One region of the Paenibacillus spongiae genome, then DNA from elsewhere that is predicted to be linked to it. Evidence: riboswitches for the same ligand, from Rfam matches in the RefSeq annotation. Region 1 holds a riboswitch; each other region holds the start of a gene.
The links. A riboswitch is a leader RNA that binds a small molecule or an ion and turns the genes downstream of it on or off. The one in region 1 is predicted to bind cyclic di-AMP.

Region 1 (10,942 bases):
AATACGGGTCCGTTGTCTTTATCTCGGGCAATATGCCGCTCAAGACGGAGATTACGCCGCTGCTGATCATGACGAAGCTGGAACAGTTCGATTATGCGGGAGCGACGGCAATCGCGCTTGTTATGCTGACGGCATCGTTCCTGATGCTGTTCCTTATTAATTACTTCCAGTGGCGCAGCAACCGGCGCACAGCGTCGGAATAGGGGGGTGGGCTTGCAATGGCAGGAGCTGTAACAACTCATTTGTCCGATAAAGCATCGATCCGCCCGAAGCATACCACCGAAGCGCCGATTATCCGGTGGGTGCTGATTGCCGCTGCGCTATTGTTTCTTGGGCTGATCGTCGTCCTTCCGCTCGCATCCGTCTTTGTCGAGGCGTTCAAGAAGGGAGCCGGCGTATATGCGGCGTCGATTACGGATCCGGATGCGGTATCCGCGCTTAAGCTGACGCTGCTCGCCGCCGCGATTTCCGTCCCGCTGAATACGCTGTTCGGCATAGCGGCTGCCTGGGCGATAAGCAAATTTTATTTTCGCGGCAAGAATCTGCTTATTACGTTGATCGATCTGCCGTTTGCCGTATCGCCGGTTATCGCCGGTCTCATCTTCATCCTCTTGTTCGGCGCTCAAGGCTGGTTCGGCCCGTGGCTGGACGATCACAACATCCAGATCGTGTTCGCGCTGCCGGGTATCGTGCTTGCGACGACCTTCGTCACCTTCCCCTTCGTGGCCCGCGAGCTGCTTCCGTTGATGCAGGCGCAGGGCATTCAGGAAGAAGAGGCCGCCGCGAGCCTGGGCGCCAAGGGATGGCAGATCTTCTGGCGGGTGACGCTGCCGAATATCAAGTGGGGGCTGCTGTACGGCATTATTTTGTGCAACGCCAGAGCGATGGGGGAATTCGGCGCGGTATCCGTCGTTTCCGGTCATATCCGCGGGGAGACGAATACGCTGCCGCTCCATGTTGAAATATTGTATAACGAGTATCAGTTCTCCGCGTCGTTCGCGGTAGCGTCGCTGCTTGTACTGTTGGCGGTTTTCACACTCGTCGTCAAATCCTTCGTGGAATGGAAAACGGCTCAACGGGAGCCGGATGGGGAAAGGAGCGGTGAGCATGCACATTGAGGTACGCGATGTATCCAAGACGTTCGGCACGCATAAGGCCGTAGCGGATGTCAGCTTCAGTGTCGGGCGAGGCAAGCTGATCGGTCTGCTCGGACCGAGCGGGGGCGGGAAGTCGACGCTGCTTCGTATGCTGGCCGGACTGGAAAGTCCGGATAGCGGAGATGTCTTTATTAATGGCAAGCGGGTTAACGACGTGCCTCCTCAGGAGCGGGGGATCGGATTCGTCTTTCAACATTACGCTTTGTTCAAGCATATGAATGTGTTCGATAATATTGCCTTTGGTCTAACCATTCGTAAGACGGACAAGAAAGAAATTGCGGCGAGAGTCGATGAGCTGCTGGACCTGACGGGTCTTCGCGGATTCGAACGCCGTTATCCGCATCAGCTGTCCGGCGGGCAGCGGCAGCGCGTCGCCTTCGCAAGGGCGCTCGCTCCCCGGCCGGAGCTGCTGCTGCTGGATGAGCCGTTCGCGGCCATCGATGCCAAGGTGCGCAAGGAATTGCGTACCTGGTTGAAGCAATTGATTGCAACCCTCGGCATCACGTCGATCTTCGTTACGCATGACCAGGATGAAGCGGTCGAAGTCGCCGACGAGATGCTGATCGTGCAGCAGGGCCGGCTGGAGCAGCAGGGGACCCCGTTATCGGTGTATACCGCGCCGGAGACCGCGTTTGTCGCCGGTTTTATCGGACAGTCCACGGTGATCGAGAAACCTCAGCTTCTTCGCGGATTCGAGCATGTGGCTAGTCTTGAAATGGGAAGCGGAAGCAGCAGAGCCATTATCCGTCCGGAGTTCGTCGAGGTAGGACGCCGGAGAGAGCTTCTGTATCCGTCTGCCGCTGCGAAGGGAACAGTCCGCCATGTGTTTTTCCGCGGCGCGCATCTGGAGCTTGAGGTGCAGGTGGGAGAAAACCGGCTGTCGGCCCACCGGTCTCTGGATCAAGAGCCGCTGCAGCCCGGTGATGATGTTCATGTTCTCATCCATCGCCTCTATCTTGTTACCGAGCAGACGGCATCGATGGTGGAAAATCCCCTGAAGTCGGATCCGCTGCCGGTCCATATTTGATGCATTCATACCTGATTGGAGGAGATTGCTATGGCTAAGCCTTTGATGTTGGATCAAGAATGGCTGGAGCGCATTGCCGGACAGGTCAACGGACTGGAATACGGATCGGTATTGATAACCATCCATGACGGCCGTATTGTGCAGATCGACCGCACCGAGCGCAAACGATTCGACGCTTCGGCCAGCAAGCAGCAGGACCCGGCGCAAACCTGCGGAGACAAGCTGAGGGCTGTCAAAGGATAGCCTTCTCCGCTGCGTATTATATAATGGCTGCTGATTTGCGCTCCGTGACTCGGATTCACCGGGTATACGGGGCGCTTATTTATCGTGTACAGTGCCGGCTGCTCGCAGTATAATCGACCACGCAGCTGAAAGACCCAAAAACGGCGTTACAGCACTGCCTCAAGCTGGAGGGAGATGCTGTAAGTCCGTTTTCTGCTCTTACGGCGCCCGACAGCGCAAGAGTAGTGAAAGCTAAATCGCTGCTGTAATCCAACCAAATACGGTGCAGCAGGGTGAAGCGCCACACCGTGCATATGAAGCCGTCTCCGTGCAGAAGCGCTGGATATATAGAGGATTGAAGCCGGGCTTCAATCCTCCACCGAGCGGTCATTGCGGCCAGCGGCCGGCTGTCGTTTCGCCGCGTTCTTCTTCAGCCGCTGGCTGACCGCTCTTTCCTTGCGGGCTTGATGGGCAAGCTCCCGGCCGGTCTTGCGGTAGCTTCCCAGCCGGCGGGAGTCGAGCGAGCCGTCCTGCACAGCCGCCTTGACGGCGCAGCCAAGCTCCGATTCGTGGCGGCAGTCGCGGAAGCGGCAGGAGAGGGCAAGCGCCTCGATATCGGCGAAAGCCTCTTCGCGGCCCTCGTCAGCTTCCCATAGCTGCAGCTCCCGCATACCGGGAGTATCCATCATCAGCGCCCCGCCCGGGAGCGGGAACAGCTCGCGATGCGTCGTCGTATGGCGGCCTCTGGCATCATCCTCGCGGATGCCTTGTACCTGCTGCAGCTCCTCGCCGGCCAACCGGTTCAGCAGCGTCGATTTGCCGACGCCCGATGAGCCGGTTACGCCGATCGTGCTGCCTGGCCGCATATACGAAGCAAGCGCATCGATACCGCCTCCTTGCAGTGCGCTGATGGCATGGACCGGAACGCCGGGCGCCACCGCTTCAACGTCCGCGATCCTTGCGGCAGTGTCGCTGCATAAGTCGGATTTCGTCAGAAGGACGACAGGCGTGGCGCCGCTATCCCAAGCCGCCACCAGGTAACGTTCGATTTTGCGCAAGTTAAAATCATCATTGAGCGCATTGACGATAAACAACACATCGATGTTTGCCCCGATAACCTGCTCGGCGACCATAGGTCCGGCGGCTTTGCGAATCATGGCCGAGCGGCGCGGCAGCACGGCGTGGATAATCGCCCGGGATTCGCCGGGCAGCTCCTTGACGGCTAACCAATCGCCAACAGCGGGGTAGTCGCTTCGCGCCGCCGCCTCGAACTGAAACTTGCCGGATACTTCTGCCGTAAGCTCGCCGCTTCCCGTTACGATCCGGTACAGGTTGGAGTGCTGAGCAATAACGCGTGCCGGTTCATATTCTCCGTACATTCCCATCTCGGCTTCCCGCTGTTCGTTCCAGCCGAAGGCAGTCAATCGGGCTAGCTGTTCTTGCTTTAATTTTAATAATGTCATGTGTCGGGTGTGCTCCTCATATTTGTTTTGTGGGTGTGAACGGCATAACAAAAAACCGCAGGCGGTTTCCCTGCGGCTGTTCTAGAGCACCCCATCCGTCTTTCGAACGACGACTCTTACACCCCTCCTATAACAAAGAGGGACGCATGAGAACATCATAGATAGCCGCGAAGAGGCACAAAAAATAGCCGCAAGAAACCAATGCGGTTTCTTCGGCTATGGTTGCGTTGAAGGACGATCCGACGCCTGCCACGCCCTTACGAAAGTAAAGGCAGCAAGCTCGAATAGCGTTTATCCAACTATGTGGACCATACCGGGAGAGACCGCTGCATATACGATTGACGCTTCGGGTACTGCAATAAGAACGTTGTACATATCTACATCAGCCTCCTTCCATAATCTGTATGGCTATTGTATGCGTCAAAGCCGTGTTTGTCAACCGGAGCCGGAGCATATTGAAAAAAAGCCCCAGCCGCTAAAGCGACCGAAGCTTCGTTCTCAATTTCATTACGAAATGATGAATTTCACAATTACCGCAGCTGCGAACACGACGAACATGATCCCGAAGAAACCGCCAAAACCGATGGCAACGTCAAAAAAGTCGTTGCGGGGTTCTTCGTTTACGTGTTCGCGCGGGTCTCTAACATTCTCCATGTGACAATTTCCTCCTCGGGCGACCTTTGCTTCCCTTAGTATACCCAACAATCCGAATAAATGTAAAGCTGCCTTGTGACAATTATGAGACAACGATTTACAAAAAAGCAGGCTACGATGGACCATACCGCAAAACTGCGCCGGCTATGTTACAATAAAGGGAGTGACTTTAACCGGTGTTATCGAAGTTACCGGGAAAGCGAATTCACGAAACAGTCGGACTATCGAATTTACAAATCCGAATCGAAAGCCAAATATGTGTTTAATTACCGGAGCAACAAGCTTCCAAGCACAAAGGGAATGAACAAATAGAATTGCGTTTCGCTTTTAGGGAGGGGGAGACGGATGGAAGAAGGCCAATTTACGGGCTTTGATGAAGGACGCAAGCAAGCGTCGGAACACATTCGCAACAAGCTGGCGCTGCTTCCCGATCAACCGGGCTGTTATCTGATGAAGAACGGGGAAGGAACCATCATTTACGTAGGGAAGGCCAAGGTGCTGAAGAACCGGGTCCGTTCCTACTTCAACGGCAGCCATAACGGAAAGACGCAGCGTCTGGTATCGGAAATCCGCGATTTCGAATATATCGTCACATCAAGCAACATGGAAGCGCTCATTCTGGAGTGCAACCTGATCAAGCAGTATCATCCGCGCTACAACGTGCTGCTCAAGGACGATAAGACGTTCCCGTATATCAAAATTACGAGCGAGAAGCATCCGAAGCTGGAGGTAACCCGCCGGATCGTGAAGGATAAGGGCAAATATTTCGGCCCATATCCGAATGCATTCGCGGCACAGCAGACGAAGAAGCTGCTGGACAGATTGTATCCGCTGCGCAAATGCAACACGCTGCCGGACAAGGTGTGCCTGTACTACCATCTTGGACAATGCGTCGCCCCTTGTGAATTTGAAGTCGAGCCGGGCACGTATGAAGCGATGGTTCATGAAATCACCCGGTTTCTCAATGGCGGACACGAGGAAGTCAAACGGACGCTCCAAGAGAAAATGGAGGCAGCCGCGGAAGCGATGGAGTTCGAGCGGGCCAAAGAATACCGCGATCAAATCATTGCGATCGATGCGGTAATGGAGAAGCAAAAAATTACGCTCACGGACGCGATGGACCGCGACGTATTCGGGTTCGCTACGGACAAGGGCTGGATGTGCGTGCAGATCATGTATATGCGCAAAGGGAAAATGATCGAGCGCCGTGCCACGCTATTTCCTTATTACGGGGAAGCTTACGATGATTTCATGACGTTCGTTACCCAGTATTATAGCGAAAATCCGGCGCTGCCGAAGGAGATCCTGCTGCCGGCGGCGCCGGAAGAGGCCGCCGACCAGCCGAAGGATGAACAAGTGCACGCAGATAAAGAGGCTTCGCTCCCCGATGTACCGGGTCCGGCTGCATCGGACATGAATGAACCGGATGACGGGGAAGCGGCCCCCGGCTCGGCAGGGGATGAAATTCGCTCCTCATTGCAGAAGTGGCTGAAGGTGAAAGTATTCATGCCTCAGCGCGGCCGTAAGCGGGATGTCGTCGCCATGGCGGTGGACAATGCCAAAGTGGCCCTGGACGAGAAGTTTCAGCTAATCGAGCGGGATGAGCAGCGGACCTCCAAGGCATCGGAGGGGCTGGCGCATGCGCTTGGCATGCCGGGTATCCGCCGGATCGAGGCATTCGACAACTCGAACATTCAGGGCACGGATCCGGTATCCGCGATGGTGGTCTTCACCGATGGAAAGCCGGACAAGAAGGAGTACCGCAAATACAAAGTTCGAACCGTACAAGGTCCGGATGACTACGAAACGATGCGCGAAGTGATCCGCCGGCGCTATGAACGGGTAATGAAGGAAGGGCTGCAGCTGCCCGACCTCATCGTCGTCGACGGCGGACGCGGGCAAATTTCGGCGGCGCTCGATGTGCTTGAGAATGAGCTGGGCCTTGACATCACAGTATGCGGAATCGTCAAGGATGCGAAGCATAAGACGGCGCAGCTGATGTGCGGCGATCCGCCGGTTATCGTTCCGCTGGCCAGAGACAGCCAGGAGTTTTATTTGCTGCAGCGGATCCAGGACGAGGTTCACCGGTTCGCCATTACTTTCCACCGCGAACAGAGGGGCAAGTCGATGATTGCGTCCCGCTTGGACGCGATTCCGGGTATCGGCGAGAAGCGGCGCAAAGCGCTGCTGAAGCACTTTGGCTCCATCAAAAAAATAAAAGAAGCCGAAATCGAAGATTTCCGGCCTCTGTCGATCGGCGAGAAGCTCGCCGCTCAAATTATAGAAGCGCTGAAGGAAGAGCCGTAGAACCAACGGGCTCTTCCTTTTTTGCGCTATCTAAGTAAATCCGAAGGGTTAAGCAGATGCGCATCCTTCGAAAACGGACTACAGCTTAATCTCTCTTACCGGCGTTCTGTTGTGCCGGTACCGGATAATCGCTGCGATTGGGATTGGCAGCACGATATAGATGACGCCCATGAAGATATTAACCGCTGATCCCATGAACATAAGAGAGATCGCCATCATAATGCTGTTGAATATCGCATGGGCGAAGATGACCGTGACCAGGCCGTAACGGAGAAAGACATAACTGAATGCAAGTCCGATTATGGTCAGCTCCAGCAGCCGCGTTGTCGCCGGGAAGATCGGGTACGTCACATGCCCCAGCGCCCAGATGACGGACGGAATGAGCGAAGCGACGAACGTATTGCGCAGCCATCGCTTCAATATGCCGATGCCGAAGAAACGGTATACAGCCTCTTCGGAAATGGCGGCGCACCAGGCGAGCAGAGGAAGCAGCCATGGGGCTGCGAAATTGTAGGGCGACTGGGTGACGTCCGTCGTCGACCAAGCTCCGGTTGCTTTCTCCAGTACGAGCAGGATGATAGTCTGCGCGCCAAGCAATATAAAGGCGGTCAAATAACCCAGCCACATACTGCGCCAGACATGCGTTCCATATCCGGGCTCTCCCATACGCGGCCATAAATTACGGCCCATCGCGCGCCATAAGCCATCGCCCGCGACAAGGGAGAAGTAGACGGCTGCGGCCATAACGACGGTGATGATACAGGTGATAGCGACCGCAACGACTGCATACCCGGCAGCATCCGGTTCCTCCCCAAAGCTGGCGATCAGCCCGTCGGTCATGTTCATGTTATTGACCAGGTAGAACGCGAGAAATAGGCCCGTCAATAACAATCCCCTCACGAATGACGTATGGCGGCGGTATAACACGCCGTATACGATCGCGAGGATAAAGAGGACGATCGACAGCAGAACGCTTCCGATTAGCGACAGCATCGATGCGAATTTGGACTGCTCGGTCACATAGGCTTCATAGTGGGCCGGCACGACAAAAGCCGGTTTATAGCCCGCGATAACCGTCTGCCCGCTGGAGGTTTCTTCCGTGCGGATGGACAGCTGCAGCTTGGCCTCGTCGAAGTCCTGGCCGCTGATGTACAGCCGGATCGTACCATCAGCCAGAGGTTTCTTGCCTTGCTGGATCGATTCCTTGGCAAATCCTTGACTGACGGCGAAAGCAATCGCGGCATCCATTGCCTTATCAGGGGGAGAGGCTATATGATTTTGCTCGCTGTAATGGTTCCAGGCGACGACGTCACCGCTTTCCATATGGACATAGACGAACAGTGTGCTCCCGTCAGGCAGACTTGCCGACACCTGATAGGTATCCGTCGGGAGTTTGGCGCCATAGCGTTTCTCGTAATCCGATAATCGCTGTTGTTTGGACAAATAGCCGTACAGCAGGCTGTTCGATTGATGAACCGCATGCGTGTTGTCCGGCACTTGATTAAACTGGCTCTGCGTAAAGGCAGAGGCGGCTCGCTCGGCCTCGCTTTTCTTAATAACCTGCTGGCTGCTCGTGCCAAAGAATGCGTCGGCGGTCACGGGTACGATTTGGACAACCAAATAGATGACGGCGCAAATGGCGGCAAACCACGAATACATCTTCCAATTTGGCTGCGTGTCTGTTAGATACATGAGCTCACCTCTTCAACGGTATGGATACGGCACAAGTAGGAAAATATACTTGTACCATAACATTCTATGCAGAAATTATCCATGTAACCGCTTATTTCGTGATGCGGACGAGATAATCGATGGAGAAAACAAGGATGACTTCGATTTTTGCCGTCCGCTACGGCTATTTGGCGCTTTTCGGTTCATTTTCTATATGTTTTCCGTTTGGTGTTTTTAATATCTGGCTTTATAATGGGGACGAATTGAATAGCTCAGCCGAATTTCTAGTCGAAAACGGGGGAACCAAATTGTTATCCGCTGCAAGCTGCCAGGACGGGGCGGGCATTGAACGGATCACAAGGGGTGAATTTTGCCGTCTGCGTCCACACGCAGCATGCGAATAGGGCTGCCTTTCCAGGCCCGAATCCGTCAGCTAACCTCGTAGGCTGTATGGAACAGGACTCATCGCGAACAGCATTGGGCATCCAGTGCTTTTTTTTGTGCCCAAAAATCAGGCAGAACTAAATATAGGGTGGAGGCTGATTGTGGTTTCACTGTTCAAATTGTCGCACTGGTCCCCGCCTCGCATCCTTGTAACGGGCTTCGCGCTCATCATCCTGCTTGGAGGCCTGTTGCTGTCGATGCCATTCGCTTCCGAAGCGGGCACGCGAACACCCTTCATCGACGCCGTGTTTACGGCAACATCGGCTACTTGCGTGACGGGTCTGGTTACCGTTGACACAGGCAGCCATTACTCGGCAGCCGGTCAGATCATTATCGTGACGCTTATTCAAATCGGCGGACTCGGCTTCATGACGATGTCAACCTTGTTCGCCATTATATTGCGGAAGCGGATCTCACTGAAGGAACGGCTTGTACTGCAGGAGGCGTTGAACCAGAGCAGCATGGAAGGGATTATTCGGCTCATTCGCAAAGTACTGCTCTATTCCTTGACGATCGAAGCCGTAGGAGCCGTATTGCTCGCCATCCGCTGGTCCTATGATATGCCGCTAGGCAAAGCGATCTACTTTGGGGTGTGGCATGCCGTGTCGATGTTCAACAACGCGGGCTTCGATTTGTTCGGGCAGTTCGGAACGCCGTTCGTCAGCTTTACCCGGTATGTGAACGATCCGATCGTCAATATTGTCGCCATGCTGCTCATCGTTCTGGGCGGCATCGGATTTATCGTCATGTCCGATGTCATCGACTTCCGGAACAAGAAGCGGCTGACGCTGCACTCCAAAGTGGTGCTATCCATGACGGGCGCGCTTCTTGCTATCGGGACGATCGTGATCTTCATCTTCGAATTTACGAATGAACACACGCTCGGAGCACTCGGCTGGGACGGCAAAATATGGGCGTCCTTATTTCAGTCGGTGGCTCCCCGGACGGCCGGCCCAAATACGGTCGACCTGACGCAGCTGCGGCAGGCCACTCAATTTTTTATCGTCATTCTGATGTTTATCGGGGCATCGCCGGGATCGACGGGGGGCGGAATCAAGACGACCACCTTCGCCACCTTGATCGGTGCGGTCATAGCGATGATTCGGGGGAAAGAAGATATCGTTATGTTCAAAATGAGGCTGGGGCGCGAACGCATCTTTAAAGCGCTGACGATTACATTGCTTTCGCTCGCCCTGGTCATATTTGTGACGATGCTGCTGTCGACGACGGAGGATCAGGCTTTCCTCAAAATTTTGTTTGAGACGACCTCGGCTTTCGGCACGGTAGGGCTGTCGCTCGGCGTAACGCCGGAGCTGACGATGTTTGGCAAGATAGTGATTTCACTCATGATGTTTACCGGACGGCTGGGCCCGCTCACGCTTGCATATGCGCTCGGCCCACGTACAGAAAAAGAACTGTTCCGGTATCCAGAAGGCAAAATTACGATTGGATAGGGAAGTAGGAGAAGCGGATGAAGACGAATCAATTTCTTATTATTGGTCTGGGGCGTTTCGGCTCGAGCCTGGCGCGCGAGCTGATCGAGCTTGACTACGAGGTGCTCGGCATCGACAAGGACGAGGAAGCGGTACAGGACATGAGCCATATTCTGACCCATGCCGTCGTGGCGGAGTCCACCGATGAAGAAGTGCTGCGTTCGCTCGGCGCCCGCAATTTCGATTGCGGCGTCGTGGCTATCGGCGACGATATTCAGGCAAGCATTCTGACCGCCATTCTGCTTAAGGATTTGGGCGTGAAGAAAGTAGTGGCGAAGGCGATGAGCGAGCTGCATGGGCGGGTGCTGGAGAAGATCGGCGTCGACCGCGTCGTATACCCGGAGCGGGACATGGGGATTCGGGTTGCGCATCAGCTTGTATCGCCGAACCTGCTTGATTATATCGAGCTGTCCAAGGAATATACGATCGCCGAGCTGGCGGTCCCCCGGTGCCTGAACGGCAAATCGCTGCAGGAGCTTAATCCGCGCGCGCGGTTCGGCTGCA
Region 2 (10,942 bases), 1.2 Mb from region 1:
ATCCATTCGTCCATTCACTACCTGACCCCGCATCAGTCCGAGAAAAGGTACTATGAGCAACTCCAGATCGCTTAAAAACTGTGTCCACTTTCTTGACAGAGATACACCGCAAGTTAGCGCTCCGTCTGTAAGACCGAAAAACGGCGTTACAGCGCCCCCGCACGCCCCGCGCGAACGCCCTCCTGTGCGGAGCGCCTTCGCCCAGGCCTAGTCCGCGACTAGGCCTGAGCCATCTTTTTTAAGAAAATGATAAGAATAATAGAGTCAAATGATTAAGGACTCCCGCGTACAGTAATAATATCTAGTACATGTACTTACGAATGGGGGAAACCTATCATGCTGCAGGGAGCTTTTCTTGTCGGTAGTAGTTTGTTTCTAGGCTGCGTGCTTTATTGCGCGGATAAGAAGGTCATTCGGGGCCGGTTCGTCATTCTATGGATTACGATCGGCCTTGTTAACGTTGGCGCGGCGATTATGCCGTTATTGGCTTCCGTGATCTAGAGAGGCTGTTAAGTGATATCATCAGCATCGCAATCAAGAGGAAAGCGGGATACAACTTCATATAATGGCTGACGCTGCAGTCGGCTCCGGTACAGCACGATATCGTTAACGGCCCAGCGGAGCGGAGCGCCGTCTTCCGTAAGGGGTATTCTGCAGCTTTCCAGCATGGATGGCTCGAAAGGAACAGGACTCCTGTAATCGCGGGCCAGCGTCAGATGGGGATGGTAGGGGCGGTTCTCTGGCTCGTATCCGAGTGGAGCAAGTCTGCTTAAGATCCGCTTGTTCAGTTGATGCAGCGCATCAAGCTCGCCGCCGATTCCGGCCCATAGGACGGAGGGCTTGTCAGGGCGTCCGAAAGTGCCGGGTGATTCTATGGCAAGCGAAAAAGGCTCCGTTGAGCATGCAGCATGTCGAACCGCCTGCTCGATTGCCGCGATACGCTCGCCTGGGGTGTCGCCCAGAAAATGCAGCGTAATATGAAGATCGTCGGGATGAGCCCATTTCTTGAACGGCAGCTCCCGTACTTTAGTGTCGCACCATACAGACACGGCGGCTTTGAATTCGGCTGACAATGGAACGGCGACAAACAGACGTTGGGTTGCATCGGACGTTATAGACAGAATAGACACGCTCCTTCTTCTCGCATCGTGCAGTGCTGGCGAACGGAATCAATTAACTCTATTTTACCCCATTCCTGTTTGTCATATCATGGGACAGTGCTGCCTGTGCAACTGTGACAATGAACGGCTGCATTACGCTCCGCCCTAACCGATTTAATTAGAGACTAGAGCCTGAAACGCTTGCGGCATGGAAAAAGAAGCGAGCGCCCTGGAATTCGGCACGCGGCATGCGGCAGCTGGATGCAGCTCCACATCAATTCATAGTTGACAGATATGAATACTTATTATATACTCAGTTCATCAACAGTCCGGCATGCGGACCACGGTCTTGACCGATGAGAAGGAGGCCGTTATACCGATACTTCCGCAAGGAAGATTGTACATGGCGGCTTCCTCCGCATTCCGCATCTATGAAGCATAACCCCCAACAACCTCAAGAGACACGCGTTTAAGCGCGATCTTCTCATACACAGCGACACAATAGGCAGGATGGACGACTGGATAACCGGAGATATTCCCCCATTCCTTAACACGGAGCGGCGGGAGGTCTCTTTTTATTTATAGATCCGATTCATGGAAGGTGATAAGTATGCCGAGAGCAGTGATTATCTCAGGAAGCCCGAAGGCCCATTAGCTCGTGATAGACAAGGGTGAAGCAGATGGCGCACCTCACTTCGCCTTATCGGTCTAGAAGCTTCCCAGCCTAGCTCGCACTAAAGCCCGAAGCTGCTGCTGGATGAGCCGCTTGGCGCGCTGGATGCGCTGACCAGGATCGAGATGCAGCAGCTCATCGAACGGCTGTGGCGGGAGCGAGGGATTACCGCAGTGCTGGTCACGCACGACGTCAGCGAAGCCGTAACGTTGGCTGACTGGGTTATTTCTCGTGGAGCAAGGCGGGATTACGCTGGATACCGGCATCGCGCTGGCACGCCCGCGAGAGCATGACAGCGGCTTTGCCCGCTACAAGAAGCTTATTCTCGACCGCGTCCTGACGACGCGGGCAGATGCAGAGAGTCCGTACGCCAGCTATACCATCTAAGCCGTTTTCAAGGGACTCCATCTTCGATAAAAATGACCAAGAAGGCCGCGCCGATCATTCGGGCGGCCTCTTCGCCATGGTTGCTTCTTAAGCATACCGACCGTATTAAATGCGTCCATAATGAAGCCGGAACGTAGAACATACAGTGAGCCGACGATCGGATGGGTATGGATAAGACGATAAAAAAGATCAAAACAGACGAAAACAGGCCTGTTATGCTTATAACAAGCCGAAACAAGCGGAGGGGAGAGCGGAAGTGAGCTACAGCCAATACGTCAGCATGGTCCGCAAGTCCCTCGATTATATCGAGCGGCACATGACCGAGCGGATCACAGTGAAGGAGCTATCGAAGCAGGCCGTATTTTCCAGCGCCCATTTTTACCGCATCTTCAACACCATGGTGGGATTTACGGTCGCGGACTATACGCGCCGGAGAAGATTGACGCGTGCCGCGCTGGATCTTATTTATACGGACAAGCGGATACTCGATATCGCGCTTCAGTACCGCTTTCAGTCTCAAGAAGCATTCACCCGGGCGTTCAAAAAAATGTTTGCCATGGCGCCCGGTGAATACCGGAAGTATTCGGCAACCTTAATTCGCGAAGGAGGAACCCGCATGTTCATGAAATCAGTACCCCAAGGCTGGACCGTAACCGGACAGAATATCGAAGAATACGAGGTGACTGCCGATCGTGGGGTCGTGCATCAAGGCCGCGCTGCCGGACGCTTGCGTTCGAAGACGGGCAGCAGCCTAGGTTTCGTTACTTTAATGCAGATGTTCAAGGCCCAGGAATATAGAAGCAAGCGGCTCAAATGCACGGCATTCGTCAAATCGGATCAAGTGAGCGGGTGGGCGGGCTTGTGGATGCGTATCGATCATGAGAACGGAGACATGCTGCGCTTCGATAATATGGGGAACCGTCCGATCAAAGGAACGCTGGATTGGAATCAGTATGAAGTGATCCTGGATGTTCCCGCTGAGAGCGGCGCGATAGCATTCGGCGTTCTGCTCCATGGAGGCGGAAGCGTATGGGTGGACGGCTTCCGGTTCGACATCGTAGATGAACGGGTGCCGACCACGGACAGCGAGGCTGAAGAGTCCCTCCCGCTGCATCCGGTGAATTTGGATTTTGAAGAAGCCTAAGGTGAGATGCGGCAAGGAAGAAGAAGAGGAATCCGATCGCCCGGATTCCTCTTCTTCTTTGCCGCTAACGTCTATGTATAGACACAGCTGACCGTTACAGCACGGCTAGATAAGCACGCGAGACATGAAACAGACGGTCCACATCCTCCTGAGAGCCAGTGCCGTATTTGCAGCCCAAGTGCTTGCTGAGTATCGTCGGCCGCGTCTGAATGTCCGATTCGTATCCGCCCGGCGGATAATTGTCGCGATAAAATTCCTGTAAGCCGGCGTCAGGGAGAATGCCTGAGCCGATGGCAATGGGGTAGGAGACCTTGTCTTGAGCCATCCCCGCCAGCTGCCGCATCTGCAGCCGGGCGCCCAATTCCGATAGCGTCCGCGCCGCCAGCTCGAGTTGAGACGCTTCCCATGACAAGTGAGGGGAGCTGAGCATCGCCAGCGCATCTTGAATCGGCATCCTTCTTAGCGTAAACAGAAAAGAAGCCCAATGCATGAAATCGAATCGGGGGCTGCCGACCGACATGATGCCCTCGCCCCAGCCGCTTTGACCGCCGCAAGTGATCTTTAGCAGGCCGTAGCGGCAGTTCTCGAGCTCGCCTCTCTCTTGATGATAGCAGCGCTGAATATCGAATTGAAACAGCTCAATCCCATACAATCGATCGTCCATCAGGTCATTCTCTCCTCATTCTTGTATACCCGGGTCAATGCCAGTCCGGGTGGTAGCATATTCCGAATGATACGCTACCGTGCAAGGTTTGTAAAATAACTTTGCCGTTGATTTAAGCCAATTAAAGGCGATTAATGCGGATGGAAGGGGGAAAAAGAAGGTTTATCTCGACCGCAGCGGGACCGTTCTCCCTCAGGCGCAGCTTAATTCAATAAGTTGACATAATAAGAAAATAAGAGAATGACCGAGATATTGAGAGAAATCGAAAGAAAGCAATCGTAGAGATGGAAAATTCCAATAAGAATCATTTAACCGCATCTTTACAACGATATTCGCCGGGCGTACGATACGAGTATTGAGTATCCATCAATAAATGATAAGTTTCAAATCGCTGAGTTTCCGTACAGGGAAACGGGGGAACCGATACAGTGGGAATGGCCGTGGCGGCACGGCCGATTCTCATGAGGGGTGAATTCCGAAGATGCGCATATGCAGCGTGCGTCTTCGGATAGGGCGACTCTCGCGCCCGAATCCGTCAGCTAACCTCGTAAGCGTATGAAGAGAGGCGGACAGAATATGAATAGTCGTGAAGCGATACTTGTATCGGCGCCTAATGCGGCCGGTGAAGCGTTTATTAAGCTGCTGCAATGCAGGGGAATTCCGTTTGTGGCGATCGTCAATAATCGCAATGAATATGATCGCATGCTGGAGCTTGGGGTGTCGCAGATCGTAACGGTAAACACGAACGAGGAGAAAACGTGGATCGTACCGGAAATAGCGATCGGGAGCATCTACCTATTCGAGAAAAGCCTGAATTTATGCTGCCGCTACCTTCAAATTTGCCGGAGCTGGACATCGGATCCGGTCTACGTCGTTACGCACAGCATGCAGCCGCGGCTCGTCTACAAAGGGCTCGGCGCGAATTACATCATCCACTCGCATGGCCGAGATTTATCTCTGCTATTATCGAAGAGTTAGATCATCCAGACGCTCAATGAAATAACCCGGCCAAGCGATGGCCGGGTTTTCTAGTATACTCAACTATTATTTGAAGTCGTCGCCCGCCAAGTAATTGTGGAAAGGACGGTCGACCCAGAATGTGTACGTACTGATTTTGACCTCCGGATCCAGTTTCTTGAAGCCGGCGACGATCGCCTCCGAATCCTTATTCAGCGAGAACGACTGCGCGTAATACGATCCGCTGCCGGTAATCTTGTTGTTGGTAATGACGTCGTATTCCTTCAGCTCGGTAAGCGAGTAGTACAGCGGCTGCCACCAGGAGCCGGCGATGAGTCCGGATACGTCGTCGCTGTTCTTCTTCGCATATTTCAGAACAATTGGCTGGAACCGCTCTTTATCGGCCGCGCTCTTGAATTCGAAGGCGATGTCATACTCTCTCGCAGAAGCGATATAATTGCCGTTCGCCAGCTTCTTGTATTGGTAGTCGCTGGACGGCGTCGGCTCGCCCCATTCGCGAAGATGAACGAAGGCTGACGTCTTGGGCTCGAACTGTACGTTAGCTTCGATGCCTTCGCTGCGGAGCAGCCCGATCAATTGAATGGCATGCTTCAGATCGGAATGGCCGTAGGTGATCGTCAGCGAGTCCACGAAATTGGGGTCGTAACGGCTGTCCTTCAAGTTGTAGCCGGTGACAAGCCCTTGCTCCAATGCGCCGTTCACGACCGCTTCCAGCTCAGGCGCCGCGATGATGTCGGAGGTCCGGTACGCATCGGTTAGCTTGGCATAAATCGCGGGATCCGAGGTCGCTGCGATAAAATGTTTGTATTGCCCCTTGGCTTCCAGCACACGGCCGAGCAGCTGCTCGGCAAATGCCTTCGAGGCGGGCTTGTTCGGCTTCAGCTCCGCATAGAACGCCGGGTCGATAAGTCCCGCGTCTTTGGCGGCGGCGATTTCCTGAGCGGCCGTAAGCGATGTGAAATCCTCGATGCGCAGGGCAATCGCGGACAGGGATTGTGCGACCTTCTCCTTCGGATAGGAGTAGGCCAGCTCCTTCAGATCCGCCGCTTTAACGGCAATAAAGACAGCCTGCAGAGAGGTGAGCGGCTGGTCCGCAGCAACGCTTGAAGAGGTAAGAATGCCTTGCTGGAACAGCGTGGCAGCCGCCGTATAGGACGGGCTGGAAGGCTTCAGGTCGCTGAAGGCAACCTCCGCTTTCCCGCCATCCGGCGGAAAGACCAGCATGCGCGCAACCGCTTGGATGAAGTCCCCACGCGTTGGCGAATCCTTCAATTGAACGCCGAACTTCTCCTGAAGAAACAGCGCATATTCATTCGTCGTCTGATCAAGCACAGCGGAAGAGACGGATGGTTGTCCGGCAGCGCCCAATACGGCCGGAGCCGGCGCTGCGAGCAGCAGGGAAACGGATAAAGCGGCTGCGAGCAGTCCTTTTGGCGCGGAAATCATTTTAAACATAAGCAGTCCCTCCATAAATGAAAATGTTCTAATTCCAAGTGAATATGTATGAAATGATTAGTGAATTCTACCATCCATCAAATTATGCTGTCAATATATCAATTGAATGGTTGAATGGTTGAATGGATGCAATACCGCCGCACAAGCGGCAGCGTTCTCCCGGCAAACGGGGAAATCTGCATGACCGACTATGGCGAGGGATATACTGTATCAGAATTGCGAGGCTTTCAACATCAAGCGGAGGACGGAAATAATAAGATGAATACCTAGTTGACATACCCACCGGGGGTATTGTATATTTAATGCATGAGGTGAGCAACTTATGGTAACAGATCACGTCAGCGAACGAACCGAACCCGCTTGCTGCGACAGCTCTGATGCCGGTGCCGGTGTTAGAATGAGCCATCATACCGATAAGATGAAGAGCAATCTCGTTTCGCGGTTGAATCGGATTGAAGGGCAGATCAGAGGGGTAAAGGGGCTTATCGAGAAGGATACCTACTGCGATGACGTGCTCAACCAAATTTCCGCGATTCAATCCGCTCTTAACGGCGTAGGCAAGCTGCTGTTGGAAGGCCACATGAAGAGCTGTGTCATAGAGCGCATTCAATCGGGCGATCAAGAAGTCATCGACGAACTGCTCATAACAGTCAAGAAATTAATGAAATGATCAGGAGGATGATGAACAATGGAGAAGCAAACATTGAAGGTAGAAGGCATGTCCTGCGGGCATTGCGTAGCATCGGTTGAAGGAGCGGTCAAGAAGCTTGGCGCTTCCGCCAAGGTCGACCTGGCCGGCAAGCAGGTAGCCGTTGATTATGATTCTTCCAAAGTATCTCTTGATGCCATTAAAGAAGCGATCGAGGATCAAGGATACAGCGTAAAGTAACGGTTTGAACGCGAGCCAAGAATGGAGCCGGCCTTAAATAAGGCGGCTCCATTTTTGTACGTTATTGCGTAAACAAAAAGCCTCACTGCAGCTCATAGGCTGCAGTGAGGCTGTACTTCTGATTATTCCGATGGCATCCGTTTGCGCAGCTCTTCCATCTGCTCGGCAATCAGCTTTTCCTTCGCCGGATCGACAGGTGCGGCAGCCGGAGACGTCGTCCCGTAGGAAGGGTATGCCGACGAAGAAGCGTAAGGCTGGCCTTGTCCCGCAAGATCGAGGCGGGCTTCCCACTGCATGATTTTCTCTTCCATCCGCTGAAATCCGCGTGCAGCCAATCCGCCGTCGAGCGTATGATCGCTCGAGAAGCTTGGCATGGCGTTTCTCAATTTCGCTTGGGCTTGCTGTGCGCGATTAACCAGATCGTTGCGTTTCTTCTGCATGATCTCGAACTCGGCCTTAGCTGCCTCGAGCTTGCTTGCCAGCTCGGCGGAGCGGATAACGGCGCTGTTGTACCATTCCTGGTGAGCGGCGGCTTTCTCTGCGTGATGCAGCTTGACCGCCAAGGCTTCGCGGGCTTCGGCTTCACGGCCGGCATTCAACGCCTCGAACGCCTTCGTTTCGTATAGCGCGGCCATTCTTGCGCTTTCCTCGGACTGCAGCTTCAATCCTCTTACCGCCGCATCCTGCTTGACGATTTCCTGCTGCAATCCTTCAATCTCTTCCTGCATGTTGCGAACGTATTGATTCATCATCATAACCGGATCTTCCAGCTTCTCCAGCAGCTCATGCGCGGCAGCTTTCGTAATGTTCATCATTCTGTTTAAAATACTCATATTGGACATCTCCTCGATAGGTTATTTTTGTTCGTTGTGCATATCAATCCGTTGATCATCCAGCGATGGCGAAGGTTAATAGCGATAAGGATTGTCGGAGTAATACTCTTCTATTCCAGGCTCCTTCGGAACAACGACCGCGGCAATGATGTAGATCAACAATACCGTGCCAAGGCTGAAGAATCCGCCAAGGACCATTGCCAATCGGATGATCGTCGCATCGATACCGAAGTAAGCGGCCAATCCTCCGCACAAACCAGTCAGTTTGCTATCCGTTCTTGAGCGATATAATTTATTCATAACCACTCTCTCCTTTATATGCAGATGTTTGATTTGAATTTTCTCGGGTGCGTTCTCGCCCTTGCTTATGACTTTATTGTACAGGGGCACGATCGTTGTCGAAACGGTCCCGCGACTGTTCTTGACGCTAGGCTTAAGGCGGGGAATGGGTACGACCTCAGACCACGGGCGTAGATTTGGCGATTTGCAGCCCGTCCCATCAGCTCCAGAATCTTATTGACGAAGCCGCCATCGCCCTTCAGCAGAAACTGCCACATCATCCCTGCGGATGTGAGGGGAAGGATGGCCGGCATGAAGCCATGAAAAAACCGTCCAGGCTCATTGAAACTGCCTTGACGGTTCTATGCTTGTTTCCCTGTACGCGGACGGTGCGCGACACGGGGATTATATTTTTTTGGCGATGGAGAACATGACGGTTTTGTTTGCCGAATCGATCATAATCGTAATCTTGTCGCTGCCGACGGTCGCTTGCTTGTTGCTGACCGGGGTTCCCGCCTGGACGGTTCGCTGGAGCTTATCCGGCGAGGCTTTCACGGGAATCCGCTGCAGTTTATCCGTCAACCGGTTCAGAATTACGAGCGCCTCCGAGCGGGTGACAGGATCGCCGACGCCGAAATAGCCGTTCGGATAGCCCTGCATGATTCCCTTCACAAGCACTTCCGCAATAAACCGCTGCTCCCGCTCCGTAGCGCTCATCAGATCGCCGTAAGCTCCGGCCACGCTAAGGCTGAACGGGGCGTCTTCCAGAAACTCGGTCTCCTGCAGCGTATAGTAGAGGACCTCCGCGACGTTCTCGCGCGTCATGTCGGCCTGATAATCGGTAAACCGGCTTTTATTCAGAAAATGAAGATCGCTGGACACGTCGATATAAGGCTTGGCCCAGTATCCCGTGGTGCTCGGCTTGAACGTGAAATAGCGGTAATCCTGCTTCAGAATCGTTTGATTCTCGCTGCTGAGCGATGCCAGGAAAGGTGCGTTCCAGCTGCGCTCCCCGTTCTGATGAAGGTCGGTGTAGGACAGAATGAGCATTTTGATAAATTCATCGACCTTCACCGGCGCTTCCGGGCGGAAGCTGCCATCCGGATAGCCGTCCAAAATTCCCCGCTCGACCATACGGACGATCGTTTTCTCCGCCCAATGGCCGTTAATGTCTTTAAAGGTTCGGACTTGCGCGCGCTCCGCGGATGCTGTTGCTGATGATGCTGCTGTTGAAGCGGATGCGGATGCGGATGCAATCCCGGACCCGGTACAGAGCAGCATGACAATAGTTGCAAAACTAACCAATCGCTTCATATGTTTCCCCCTGTTAGTCATGGCGATATAAGTACGACATTGTCTAGATAACCACAATTCCTGCCCATTGAGAACGGTCCTGATGACTATTGTAAAATGGGGAAGTCAGTCATGATCATTTAGGTCCAAAAGCACGCGCAAACCAAGGAAGACCCGAATATGCAGGCCATTATAGCGCCGCTGCCATGACGAATGAACCGGGGGGTGGCCCCGTGTGAAGGGGAAGAGCGAACTGGTTTATTATGGAAGGGATTAGAAACTCGGGACTTTGGACAGATGGGCATAGCGCGCCGGTCATGCCTAAGGGGGTGTTGGCGACAGAAAAAGGCTGCAGCAGCAGTCCGCGATGGACCGCCGGGATGCAGCCTTTCTCGATTGCACGACGATAGCGATGCGCCTTCCCTGATGATTTAGGTGGCTTTCTTCTGCAGCTCGTCGAATTTCGCGTTCCGCTGTTCTGCGGTCAGCTTCGGGCAGGTGTAGCAGTATTCGCCGTCGACCCGGCAGTAATACATGCAGCAGGAGGATCGGATAAGGACCTCTTTCCCCGGTTCGTAAGGACTTGCGGCATAGCGGGGGCGATGAACGTACGGATTTCTTCGGCGCTCGAATACGTCCGGACCGTCGAGCTCGGTCAGCACCTTGTAATCATGGTCGAATCGCTCCCTGACGATCGGCCGGGTATCGCGCTGCAGCAGATATTCCCGCATGGATAGCGTTCGGGATCCAAACTGGTTCCACATCAAGCTTGGCATGACCCCGGCGCATTGGGCGGCGGTGCGGATCAGGGGGCCGATAACCGTCTTATAGAGAGCGGTCAGCTCACGCTTTAAAAATGCCTCCCGCTGCTCATTCAGGTCCGGCACATCGGTCCACCGTATTTCATGAATGTGAGAATGGGCCAGCGCGTAATTGCCGTAAGGCACGATCTGGAACGTCAGGTTGGAGAGGGACAGATCGAGCAGCCGGTTATGCTGGGCAAGAACCAATTGTACCGCCGCACCTAGATTATAGATCGACAAGCCCATGAAGGAGGCCGGAAGCTCGGGGGAGGTGGCCTTCAGCAGCTCGTTGCTCCGTATAAGGGTCTGTTCCATACGCTCGGGCAAGAGCAGGTCTGCAGCCGGTATGGAATAGGCCGGATTAGCCGCGCCGCTGGCAGACATGCTGCAGAAGGATTCCAAAAGCGATAAGTCCATGGAGTGATCCAAAAGAGGTAAGCCTCC
Region 3 (10,942 bases), 1.5 Mb from region 1:
CCATGGCGTCAGCAGCATACCGACCATGCCGCCTAAGAATTGATGCATGACGAGCTGTCCCCCGTCACTATATTGAACCCCGTAAGCGTGAATCATCGGTTCCATAACGGCCCCGATTACAAGCTGCCCCAGTCCGACGACCAGGTAAGCGATACATCCCAGAAAGACAAGCCGGGTCATGATGTAAGAATCTCCTCTCAACTCCAATGCTCTGTATACAATACCATGCTTATCTGTATTTTCATATGTGAAAATGCTGCAGCTGCCCGATGAACAATGCCTTTATAGGAGAAGCCCCGACAACCGTCGTACGAATTAACCACGATAATAATAGGTATGACACAATTCGACAACATCATTGTATTTTCCAAGCTATAATGCTTGAGAAAGTGTTGGGCTGGCGTCCGTATACTGGAAAGGCGAGTCTTAAGCTGCGTGACAAAATAGTAAGTAGGCATTAATACCTAGATTGAAAAAAGGTGCATCTGCGATAAATAGATTAATGCGATAACGACGGGGGATATAAGCCTCTCACAAGCACAGGGGCTTGTCGGACAATTCAGGGACTAATTTCCTATTATATGTCGGAAAAAATCGGCAAAGGACTTCTTTTCAATTGGTAATTGACTTATAATGAGTTGTACTGCGAGCGACTACTCTATTTCGTAAAGAAGGTTTGATTATGACTCACCTGCAGGGACATTACAACAGCATGATTGTGCTGCTTTCCGTTCTCATTGCGGTGGCCGCGTCTTATTCAGCAATCAACTTGGCGGGCAAGATTTCGCATGTCAAGGGGAAGAGCCGTATGATCTGGTTGTTTGTCGGCTCTTTTGTTATGGGCATCGGCGTTTGGTCCATGCATTTTGTCGGCATGCTGGCCTTTCATTTGGGCTTGACCGTCGAATACAACATTCCAATTACGCTTGTGTCTATGATTGCGAGTATCAGTGCGTCGTTCATAGCTTTCAGAGTGACTTCCGCTCCTCATGCGGGCATCCGTCAGATGGTACCGGCTGGTATATATATGGGAGGCGGTATCGTTGCCATGCATTACATCGGCATGTCCGCTATCCGATGGCCAATCGTCCTTCACTATAATACGTTCTACTGTGTGCTGTCCGTTATCGTTGCGTTGGCGGCATCCTACGCGGCCCTCTACTTATTTGTGAAGCTTCGCAATTCGTCGGGGTTCAGCAAGCTCAAGCTGCTGTGCGCGGTACTGATGGGGGCCGCCATTTGCGGGATGCACTATACCGGCATGCTGGCGACCGCGTTTAGTCTGGATGCATCGGCGAACCATTCGGTCGATAATATCGCGGATTCCCAGACGATCCTGCTGATCGGCGTGGCGATCGCTACCTTCCTCATTCTGGCCATTTCCTGGGGGGTCGTCTTCTTCGACCGGACCGTGCTCGAGCGGATGGCGTATAATGATGCGTTAACCGGATTGTTGAACCGTCATCAATTGGTGCGATATTTTGAAAACTCATACCCGGCGAAGGAAAGCGGTTATCTGTTATTCATCGATCTGGACCGGTTTAAGACGATTAACGACACGCTCGGGCATGATGCGGGCGACCTGTTCATTAAAGAAGTGGCATCCCGGATTAAGCGGACGACGTCAGGCGACGATACGGTATTCCGGCTCGGCGGGGATGAGTTTCTCGTCGCTTCGGCCAGAGGCAGGCGGAAGGAAGCGGCCGATTTGGCGGAGCGGCTCATTGCCGTCATCAAACAGCCTTATACCGTATTGGGGAATGAAATCTATATGACGGCGAGCATCGGCATCAGCTTGGCGCCCGAGCACGGGACGACCCGTACCTCGCTGCTGAAAGCGGCCGATATGGCGATGTATCGCGCGAAGAGTCTGGGGAAGAATCAATACCAGCTGTTCGATGAAGAAATCGACCGGACGTATGTCCGGAAGATGGAGCTGGAGCGGGATCTGCGCAAGGCGTTGGCGAACGACGAGCTGCTGATCTATTATCAGCCGAAATGGGATTCCCAGCACAATCGAGTAGGGGGAATGGAGGCGCTGCTTCGTTGGCAGCATCCCCGTCTCGGCTTGATTTCTCCGGTGGAGTTTATTCCCATTGCGGAGGAGACGGGGCTGATCGTATCGATGACCCGTTGGATGCTCCGCAAGGTATGCTTGCAGAACCGCACATGGCAGCAGCAGGGTTTGGTTCATGTATGCGTCTCCGTCAATATGTCGATCCGCGTGTTCGAGAGCGGCATGCTCAGAGAGATGGTCGCCGATGCGCTTGCATTCTCGCAGCTGGCGCCGCAAGATTTGGAGCTGGAGATCACCGAATCCATCGCCATGTACGATATGCAGGATACGATCAGTCAGCTGCAGGACCTGAAGCAGCTCGGCGTACGCGTATCGATGGACGATTTCGGCACGGGCTACTCGTCCTTGGGAAGCCTGGACGAAATGCCGATCGACGCGCTGAAAATTGATCAGATGTTTATCCGTCAGAGCACGCTGCCCTCCAAGCAGGCGATTATAAGCACCATCATCGCCATCGCGAACCACTTGAACCTGGAGGTCGTAGCCGAAGGGGTCGAGACGGAGGAACAGATCGGCTTCCTGCAGTCGCGCGGCTGCCGGGTCATGCAGGGCTTCTATTATGGAAAGCCGATGGATGCCCAAGCGATCGAAGCGTGGATTGCGGCGGCGACGAAGAGCGAACGATCGCAGACAAGCTAAGCGGACGAATAGGATCATGACTGCCGCAGCGAGTGTTGGATATTGAAGGGAACGCCTGCGAGGGCGTTCCCTTTCTTGTATTTGTGCGGACATTTAGAACCCGGCAGGCGAAATCTTCTTAGACGATGTTCGCCTATTGAGGGGTGCCGCCCGCCCGCCCGAATATTATCGGCACGCCGGGAATTGCTGCCGACGACGCCAGATACCTGATGTCGTTAATCGGAAGGTACTAACGGTTAAGAACGAAGAATGACGTGCGGATCAGAGCGATCCGGCACGTCATTCGTTCTTGATGCTGTTATTGCAGCTGGCTGGGCCAGAGCACGAGCGAACGGTTGTCGCGTTCCGCTCCCATGGCGCGGAGCAAGTCGGCTGCGGCCGATTCGGTGATGTCTTCGCCGTTCCAACGCTCGACTTTTATTTTGCTCAAGGCTTGCCGGCGCAGAATGGTGCGGAACATTTGCTTTAGCATACCAGGATCTGCATGCGTGCCGTCGGCGATGTCGGTATCATTGCCTTTGTCTGGCTGGGGGTCTAAGGGCTCCCCGTCAATATCCGTACCGGGGATTTCCACGATCTTGCGGCCGTTGTTCTCCAGCCAGTAGAGCCAGCGTCCGTGATGCAGCACCAAATAATTGCCGCCCTTGCGGGCAAAGCCGGCTCCTCGAACAACCGGCCATTCCGCAGTCAGTCCGAATGGATTGGCCGGATCGACGGCGGATAACACCGTGATGTCATCGTCGTTGCTATGAGAGGCTAGCGGCTGATGGACGGAGGCGATCATCTCGCGCCGGGCGAATTGGAGCGCAGGCACCCCTTGAACGAGCAGTCCGCGCGTGACGACGCCCCAATGCTCCAGCTGCCGAAGCACAGGCAGCAGCTCATCCCAGCTGAACGGGGAGGTCTGCGCGACGAGCTCCTTGGACACGATGCCGCAGCTGTCCAGCAGATGCTGCGTCCAATGAAGCGCCGATTCGGAGAAGTCCGTTCCCGAGGCGGATATAACGGGCTGCGCCGGATCACCATCACCATCGGCAGACGCGCCTGGAAGATCGATATCCGCAGCTTCCGTCAGAGAGCCGGTCCAATACCATCGGCCTTGGCCGGAGCCTGTCCTCGCAAGCTGCTTGCCTTTGGTCTGCAGCTGCAGCCGCAGCGGAGCGAACTGGTCATTGGACACATGCCCCTCCCAGACCAAGTCGATCAAGTCGGCAAGCAGCTCGGACGGTATCTTGCCGGTTTCGCGGCTGAGCCGGGTCAGGAAGCTTGCGCCGCCTCCCCGCAGCAGGGCGAGCAGCTCGGGATGCTTCGTCTCCTGGACGCGGCTGATGCTCTGATCGACATAGGGCGCGTACAGCGGCTTGGAATCGGCGAGGAAGAAGGCGATTTTGCCCTCTTTCTCGCCGTCTTCTTTCTTGCCGATCCAGACGATCTCGCCGGAGGCGCACAGCAGATCCAGCTCGTCCTTCCGATAGGCGGTCACGCGAGCAGGGAAAATAATCGATTCCCAATGAGAGGCCGGGAGGAAGAACCCCTGCAGGCGTCCGATCACGGTGCGCAAGCCATCGCTGCCGCTGAGCTGCGTCCCCGGGAGAGCGTGCTGGAGCAGTGCCATCTGGCTGCACCAGCGGACCGGATCGACCGGCCCGGCTTGCTTGCGCGCCTCCTCCATGGTTAGGCGGATCAGCCGTTTGGCTACGTTTCGGCTGGTCCAGATGCGTTCGTCCTCGCTCGCCGCGAAGGGAGCCTGTTCGATCCGGTCCATGGCAAGCAGGCTGTCGACGACATGCCGGGCCTGCTCCTCGGATAACGCATACCGGTGACGGAGGTCCTCGTCGGTGAAGGATATCCGGTGCTCGGCATATCGGCCGGCCACGAAGGCTATCGCTGCTTCGGTCTCGGGGAATGCCCCGTACATCTCCAGCTCCTCGGTACAGATCCAGCGGATACCGTCCGCATCATTGGCGAACGAATAAGCCGTTATGCGTGCGGCATCCTGTAATTGATCCAACCAGCCGCGCACATCCATTCCCTCCGTCAGCTTGCCAAGCTCCTCCGTTGTCAGATCGCCGCGCTTCTTCAGAAGCGCATAGAGCTCCTCGGCGGTGGCGGGGATGTGCGCCGTGCTGTCCAGCCGCTCCGTCTCCGCCCTCATAATGCCGGGATCAACGGCGCTCTGCACCGCTTCCGTGCCGAACAGCTCGCCGGCGAGCGATTTGCTGACGCTGAGCAGCTGAAGCCGGGTAGCGTCGCTAAATCCCTCCCCCTCATAAATCTGCGCATTGACGTAATCCGCCAGAAATTGAATGGCGAACGGAGAAGGGCTATTCGTTTCTTTCACCACGATTTCGATTTGGCCCTCCGCGATGCTCGTTAACAGCTGCTTCAAGCCGTCCGCATCCATATAGACGTGAAGGCTTTCCCGCATGGCTTCCTGCAAGTAGGGAAAATGCTCCGCATAAGGCAGCGCGTGCTTCAGCAGCTCTTCGCTGCGAAGCCGCTTCTGCCACATTGGCGTGCGCGTAAAGCTGCGGGAGAGCAGGAGTGACGTCTCCGCAATCCGGCGGAAGGAGATTCCGAGCATGGGCGAGCCGGATATGGCTTCGGTGAGAAGGGGCTCGACGCTTCCCGGCGTAATATGCCACAGCGTCCGCAGCCAGGAGGCATCCCACTCGGGCAGCACCAGCTCGATGCCGTTATCCTTGGCGTTCCCGTATAGCCTATAGGGAAGCAGCTTCTCGAATTGGCGCTCGATTGCAAGCAGCCACGTCCGGTTCAAACGCCGGCCGAACGGATTATGGATAATGACGCGCTGTTGGTTGGTCAGGTCGCGGTAATGCTCGATCAATATGCGCCGCTCGGTCGGCAATCCCAGCGCTTTATGCTGCGCTTGAACGAGCTCGATCAGCTGGGTGGCCGCTTCGGAGTCGAGTCCGTAATCCCTATCGAGCCAGCGGATCACGGCATTGTTACGGTCCCGCTCGGCTGCCGTCTCCGCTGCGGACGATTTGCCGGTGCCGCCCGCCTGACTCCGGTCCAGCTCGAGCCGTTCCGACAGTTGACCCAGAAACTGCCCAAGCTGAACGCCCAGCTCGACGCGCCTGCCGCCCGGCTCATTCTTCCAGAACGGAATTTCGCTGAACCGGTTCGGCGCTTCCTTCACGTAGACGCGGTCCTGCTCGATCCGGCTGATCATCCAGGATGTCGTGCCCAGTTGAAAGACGTCGCCGGCGCGGCTTTCGTGGATATATTCTTCATCAAGCTCGCCGAGGTGAATCCGGCTGTCCGCATGATGCACAGGATACGCCGAGGTTTGCGGTATGGTGCCCACGCCGGTTATGGCGGCTACGGATGTATTAGCCCGCTTGCTCAGCAGATCAAGGTCGCGGTTCCAGTCGATGAGCGGGCGCATGAACGGATAGAAGCCGGCAAGCACCTTGAGCGCGGCATCCAGCTGATCGCGCGTATAGTTACGGTAGCATTCACTGCCGGCAATAAGCCGGAGAAGCGCATCGACGGTCGTATTCCCGGCGGCGACGATGGCCGTGATCTGCTGGGAGAGCACATCGATGGGCTGATCCGGCAGCCGGATCTCTTCGATATCCCGCAGGACGATGTTGCGGCAGAGGACGGCCGCTTCCGGCAGCTGTCCGCGGCTTCGGGCGACGATGAAGCCGCGGCTGATATCGCCGACGGAATGCCCTGCCCGGCCGATGCGCTGAATGCCGGAGGCGGCATCCATAGGAGGGTCGACCTGCAGCACGAGGTCGACATGGCCGACGTCGATGCCCAGCTCCAGCGATGAGGTGGCGACGAGGCAGCGCAGCTCCCCGTTCTTCAGCATCCCTTCCACTTCAAGCCGACGCTCGCGCGCCAAGCTGCCGTGATGAGCGCGAGCGAATTCGAAGCCGGTCTGCTCATTCAGCCGCAGCACAAGCCGCTCGCACAGCCTGCGGCTGTTGACGAACAGCAGCACGGACCGCGCCCCGGTCATCAGCTGCAGCAGCCGATCGACGATCGGCAGCCACACGCCTTCGCCCGATTTGGCCGTCAGACTGAAATCGGGCATCGTTACCCTCACCTGGATCGACTTTACCATGGCGCTCTCGACAATCGTGACCGGCCGAGGGGAATAGCCAAGCGGATGCGGCGTGTCCGCGGTCATGGGCGCGGATGAATCCCAGCCGCCCAGGAAGCGGGCCACCCGCTCGAGCGGCTTCTGCGTCGCGGAGACGCCGATGCGTTGAATTGGCTCGGGACACCATGCCGAAAGCCGCTCCAGCGTAAGGGACAGATGAGCGCCGCGCTTATCTCCTGCAATTCCGTGGATTTCATCGACGATGACCGACCATACGGTCTGTAGCATCGCGCGCCCCTTCTCCGAGGTCAGCATCAAATAAAGCGATTCCGGCGTCGTCACCAGGACATCAGGCGGCCGGCGGAGCATCTTGGCCCTTTCGCTTGAAGGGGTATCCCCTGTTCGAACGGCCGTGCGGATGCCCGGCCATGCGGGACCGCCCGACTCCGCTTGGCTGGCGGCGTAATGCTCGATCGCCTCCATGAAGCGGGTCAGATGATGCTGGATATCATTGTTTAATGCTTTCAGCGGCGTGACATACAGAATGCGAACACCCGGCTTCCATCCGGAACGGGTGGAGGCTTTGGCCTTAGCAAGCTTGTCCAGGCAGGGCATAAGTGCCGCAAGCGTCTTCCCGGAACCGGTTGGAGCCGCGATGAGCGTGTGCCGGCCGGAGAGAATGGAAGCCCACGCCTGCAGCTGGACATCTGTCGGTTCCCCGAACGTCCGGGAGAACCAGCCGGCGAGAGTAGGGTGGAATACGGAAAGGGCAGGTGATTGCTGGGACAAGGGACATCGGCTCCTTCGCGGCTTAATGGTTTCGCAAGCAAAGTTCTACATGTCGTTTTCTATATTTAGGTGCGACCGTTCGCTGATGCAAACAGGCTCATTAAACAGGACCCAATAGAAGGTAAGCGGGATCAGGCATTCACGGATTCATTATACCTTTTTTTGGTCAGTTTGCGAGCGGACGGTCATATGTATAGAGGTAACATCATGGCTGCTGCGCAGCGGGAGGTTATCGGATGGGAAGATGGCGGAATAGCTTGGAAGAACGGTGGAACGAGTGGGTTCAGGTAGAGGATGCGGTGAGCCTGACGCTGGCTGGACGCAGCGTTCTGCGGGTGGCAGGGGCGCGCACCCCCCGTCTATTGACGCCTGCCTCGAAGGCTGTGCGCATAACCGAGCTCAACCGAGTCGACGGCAAGTATGAAGCGGGGCTGGCCTGCTTCTGTCTTGGGGAGATGCCGGTCGAGGAACGGCCGGTCTTTCTGGCTGCCTGGCACGAGCGGCTTGGCGCGGGCGCGACGGCTGTACTCGCGGACCGGCGGAGCGAGGGATGCGAGTCGGCAATGGAGCTGCACGAAATGTTCGCTCCGGTCGCTGCGCAGCTGGACGTACAGGTCGGCCGCACGTTCTGGTGGGTGAGATACCGGGTACGCGGCGAGTAATCTCCGGTCGGCGGCCGGCGTTACTACAGGGCCTATCGTCCCAAGAAGAACAACAAAGCCGCAATGCTCGTCATCATCGACAACCACTGCGGCTTATATTGTGTAATTCGACATCGTGAAGGATGCCGATTTACGTCTTAATCCACGTCCACGCCGTCGACTGCTTCGTCAGACGGTTCGTCGGCATATTTCGTATACGTTGCGGTGCTCATTACGCGGCGGGCCGTGACATACCGTTTCACGTAATAGGAATCGCTGAGACCGCTAATGGTTACGCCTTTGCTGGAGGAAGAATGCGCGAACTTGCCGTCTCCAACATAGATGCCGACATGAGAGATACCTTTACCGCTCGTATTGAAGAATACGAGGTCGCCGGCGATCAGGTCGTTCTTCGCGACTTTCTTGCCAAGCTTGGATTGGGAGGAGGATGCATGCGGAATCGATACGCCGAGTTTCTTGAACACGTACATCGTAAATCCGGAGCAATCGAATCCCTTGGTAGTTGTACCACCGTAGTTGTACGGTGTGCCGATTACGTCCTTGATGACTTCATCCATTCTGGAATCTGCGAAAACGCTTCCAGCTTGGAATGTCAACAATAAAGCCAGACCAACCAGCAGAGCGGAAACCTTCTTCAAAGATAGAAACCCCTTCCAATGCCTACGAGGTTAGCTGTGGGGTTCGGTTGAAGGTCTCCCTATGATCGCCTCAGGCATCCGGTCCGTCCGGCTGCCGGGATCAATTCACCCAGAGTGGTTCCCCCGTTTCCCTTGCGGGAATTCGGCAAAAATTTCATTCTCGCTATTTATTCGATTATTTTCATCTTTTCCCTTCTAAGTTCACAATTTGTTCACAAATTAGAATTCTAAGAGTGCAACTTTTTTGCAATTTGCCCGTAAAGGATTCGAATTTCGATAGAAGAGTGAAAAGGCGATCATTTACAAATCATTTTTCGAGATATATGCGTTTCTGCTAGAAGCCAATCGAAGAGGAGAGAAGCCGGCTCGCCTCCATTGGACTGCCGTTATGCAAGGCCGCGCCTTGTCGCTGGCATCTGCGCCGGTGTTCTTTGCGGATGCTTGCCGTTATACGGTATGCCGCCGTAATCGTACAGCGGATTTTGATTGCCTGTGTACGATGCTATGAACATACTGTACCTCTTTATTACGCCTGCGTAGCGGATCGTCATCATGAAGGAGCAACAACAAGAGGCTGAGCGGAATCTTTCCGCTGAGCCTCTTGTTTTCATATGTTCAATCAGATGAAACTTTACGGTATTTGCTTTGCTTCGATTGAATTATATCTGCTTCGAATGCCATACCTCATATTGCGAGGCGACCGTCCACACTTTGATGATCGTACGCACCAGATGGTAGCTTTGATTCAAGATGAGCGCGAACAGGCCTGCCCACAGCATGGAGGCGGAGGTTACCGTCAAGCCGGCCAGCAGCGCGATTGCCCACATGACGATGGAGATCCCCACGAATGGGAAGATGTGCCGAAGCGCGCTCCATAGCGCCTTCATGGCACCGCCGCCCGATACCGCTCCGAATTGCATCGCGAGAAAGAGCAGATGGAGCAAGAGCGCCCATGCGATCCAGCCTCCTGCCCAAGGGCCGGTCCGCTGCAGGAGCTCGATAATCGAATGGCTCGAGAGAAGGACATCGAGCGCCCGCGGGAGCAGCCATACGGCAGGTGCTAACGTTAGGATCGTCTCCATAAAATAGAGCAGGGCCACCGGCTTCCACGCCGCCCGAATCCCTTGCAGAAATTTGGTGCCGCCTTCATCCGTCGTATGGTGGAGCGAATACAGCAGACCGGCGTTTATGAGGGGCGTCAGGATGATCCGTCCCGCAAGCAGACTGCCGAACAGCCACAAATAAGGGCGCACCATGTCGGTTTTGAGCAGCTGGAACTGGGCTTCCGTCAAGAACATCTGAACGGCGTTATCCACGCCAAGCGTATCGGGGTAGCGTCTAAGCAGCGGGACAATGATCGACTCGATCGTTCGATATAAGAAAAAGCCCCACAGCAGCTCATAGAGGAACAGCAGAATAATAATGTAAAAATGCTTTAATGTTCGGTGCCAGCCTTGCTTCAAATAGCTTCTCACGCGAGCGCCTCCTTTCATTCCTGGTTATTTCGTGATCGACAGCGGCAGACGGGCGGGGCGGCTAGGCGGCCCCGCGCCGGTCTCTGTTTTCATAGGGACGATTACCATGCCAGCGACGTAAACAGACCCTCGACAAATTTGGAGACGGCGATGTTCCAGCGCGTCCGGGTCTTCTCCGGAAGGTCCGCCTTCATGAAATTATTGTTGCGCTTATTGTCCAGCACGTTGGCGTTCTTCGGATCGATTGCAGCCCAGATGAGCGGGGAGGCATGCACCATTTTGAACTGGACATGGGTTTCATGGCCATCCCATGTCTTGGGCATGGTCGTCCCGTCCGCGAACTGGAATACGATCGGCACCGGACCGTTGGTTCCTCCGCGTTTTTTGATTAGCACGATCGATTCGTACAGTTTCGTCCCGCCTTCCTCAACCGGACGCACATGGACCGATTCTACGGCGTAGTCGGCCATTTCCTTGCCGTATACGAATTGACTGAAGTACTCATTCCATTTGGTCCGGGTCACTTGCTCGACTACGCGCTGAAAATCGGCAGTGGACGGATGCTTGAACTTATATTTCTGAAA

Region 2: it holds a riboswitch for cyclic di-AMP, as region 1 does, so the genes downstream of both, L1F29_RS02615 (hypothetical protein) here and L1F29_RS08100 (TrkH family potassium uptake protein) in region 1, are expected to answer to the same signal.
Region 3: it holds a riboswitch for cyclic di-AMP, as region 1 does, so the genes downstream of both, L1F29_RS01190 (C40 family peptidase) here and L1F29_RS08100 (TrkH family potassium uptake protein) in region 1, are expected to answer to the same signal.

What each region holds. Positions count from the first base shown of each region.
Region 1 covers NZ_CP091430.1:1,755,312-1,766,253, forward strand. The annotation lists gene cysT (sulfate ABC transporter permease subunit CysT) at 1-203, shown strand, start outside; gene cysW (sulfate ABC transporter permease subunit CysW) at 219-1,118, shown strand; gene L1F29_RS08070 (ABC transporter ATP-binding protein) at 1,108-2,184, shown strand; gene L1F29_RS08075 (YezD family protein) at 2,215-2,427, shown strand; gene rsgA (ribosome small subunit-dependent GTPase A) at 2,775-3,869, opposite strand; gene L1F29_RS08085 (YqzM family protein) at 4,377-4,523, opposite strand; gene uvrC (excinuclease ABC subunit UvrC) at 4,869-6,830, shown strand; gene L1F29_RS08095 (CPBP family intramembrane glutamic endopeptidase) at 6,909-8,522, opposite strand; cyclic di-AMP (ydaO/yuaA leader) riboswitch at 8,766-8,964, shown strand; gene L1F29_RS08100 (TrkH family potassium uptake protein) at 9,047-10,399, shown strand; gene L1F29_RS08105 (potassium channel family protein) at 10,417-10,942, shown strand, end outside.
Region 2 covers NZ_CP091430.1:585,585-596,526, forward strand. The annotation lists partial or broken gene L1F29_RS02585 (IS3 family transposase) at 1-75, shown strand, start outside; gene L1F29_RS02590 (hypothetical protein) at 337-501, shown strand; gene thpR (RNA 2',3'-cyclic phosphodiesterase) at 510-1,130, opposite strand; partial or broken gene L1F29_RS02600 (P-loop NTPase family protein) at 1,848-2,160, shown strand; gene L1F29_RS02605 (helix-turn-helix domain-containing protein) at 2,417-3,304, shown strand; gene L1F29_RS02610 (hypothetical protein) at 3,399-3,968, opposite strand; cyclic di-AMP (ydaO/yuaA leader) riboswitch at 4,348-4,538, shown strand; gene L1F29_RS02615 (hypothetical protein) at 4,545-4,946, shown strand; gene L1F29_RS02620 (hypothetical protein) at 5,013-6,401, opposite strand; gene L1F29_RS02625 (metal-sensitive transcriptional regulator) at 6,799-7,071, shown strand; gene copZ (copper chaperone CopZ) at 7,090-7,290, shown strand; gene L1F29_RS02635 (PspA/IM30 family protein) at 7,413-8,123, opposite strand; gene L1F29_RS02640 (PspC domain-containing protein) at 8,199-8,423, opposite strand; gene L1F29_RS02645 (S-layer homology domain-containing protein) at 8,808-9,716, opposite strand; gene L1F29_RS02650 (hypothetical protein) at 10,127-10,927, opposite strand.
Region 3 covers NZ_CP091430.1:248,867-259,808, forward strand. The annotation lists gene L1F29_RS01170 (MFS transporter) at 1-180, opposite strand, end outside; gene L1F29_RS01175 (bifunctional diguanylate cyclase/phosphodiesterase) at 683-2,716, shown strand; gene L1F29_RS01180 (DEAD/DEAH box helicase) at 3,015-7,583, opposite strand; gene L1F29_RS01185 (hypothetical protein) at 7,820-8,245, shown strand; gene L1F29_RS01190 (C40 family peptidase) at 8,383-8,883, opposite strand; cyclic di-AMP (ydaO/yuaA leader) riboswitch at 8,888-9,041, opposite strand; gene L1F29_RS01195 (hypothetical protein) at 9,270-9,395, opposite strand; gene L1F29_RS01200 (hypothetical protein) at 9,543-10,358, opposite strand; gene L1F29_RS01205 (M1 family metallopeptidase) at 10,460-10,942, opposite strand, start outside.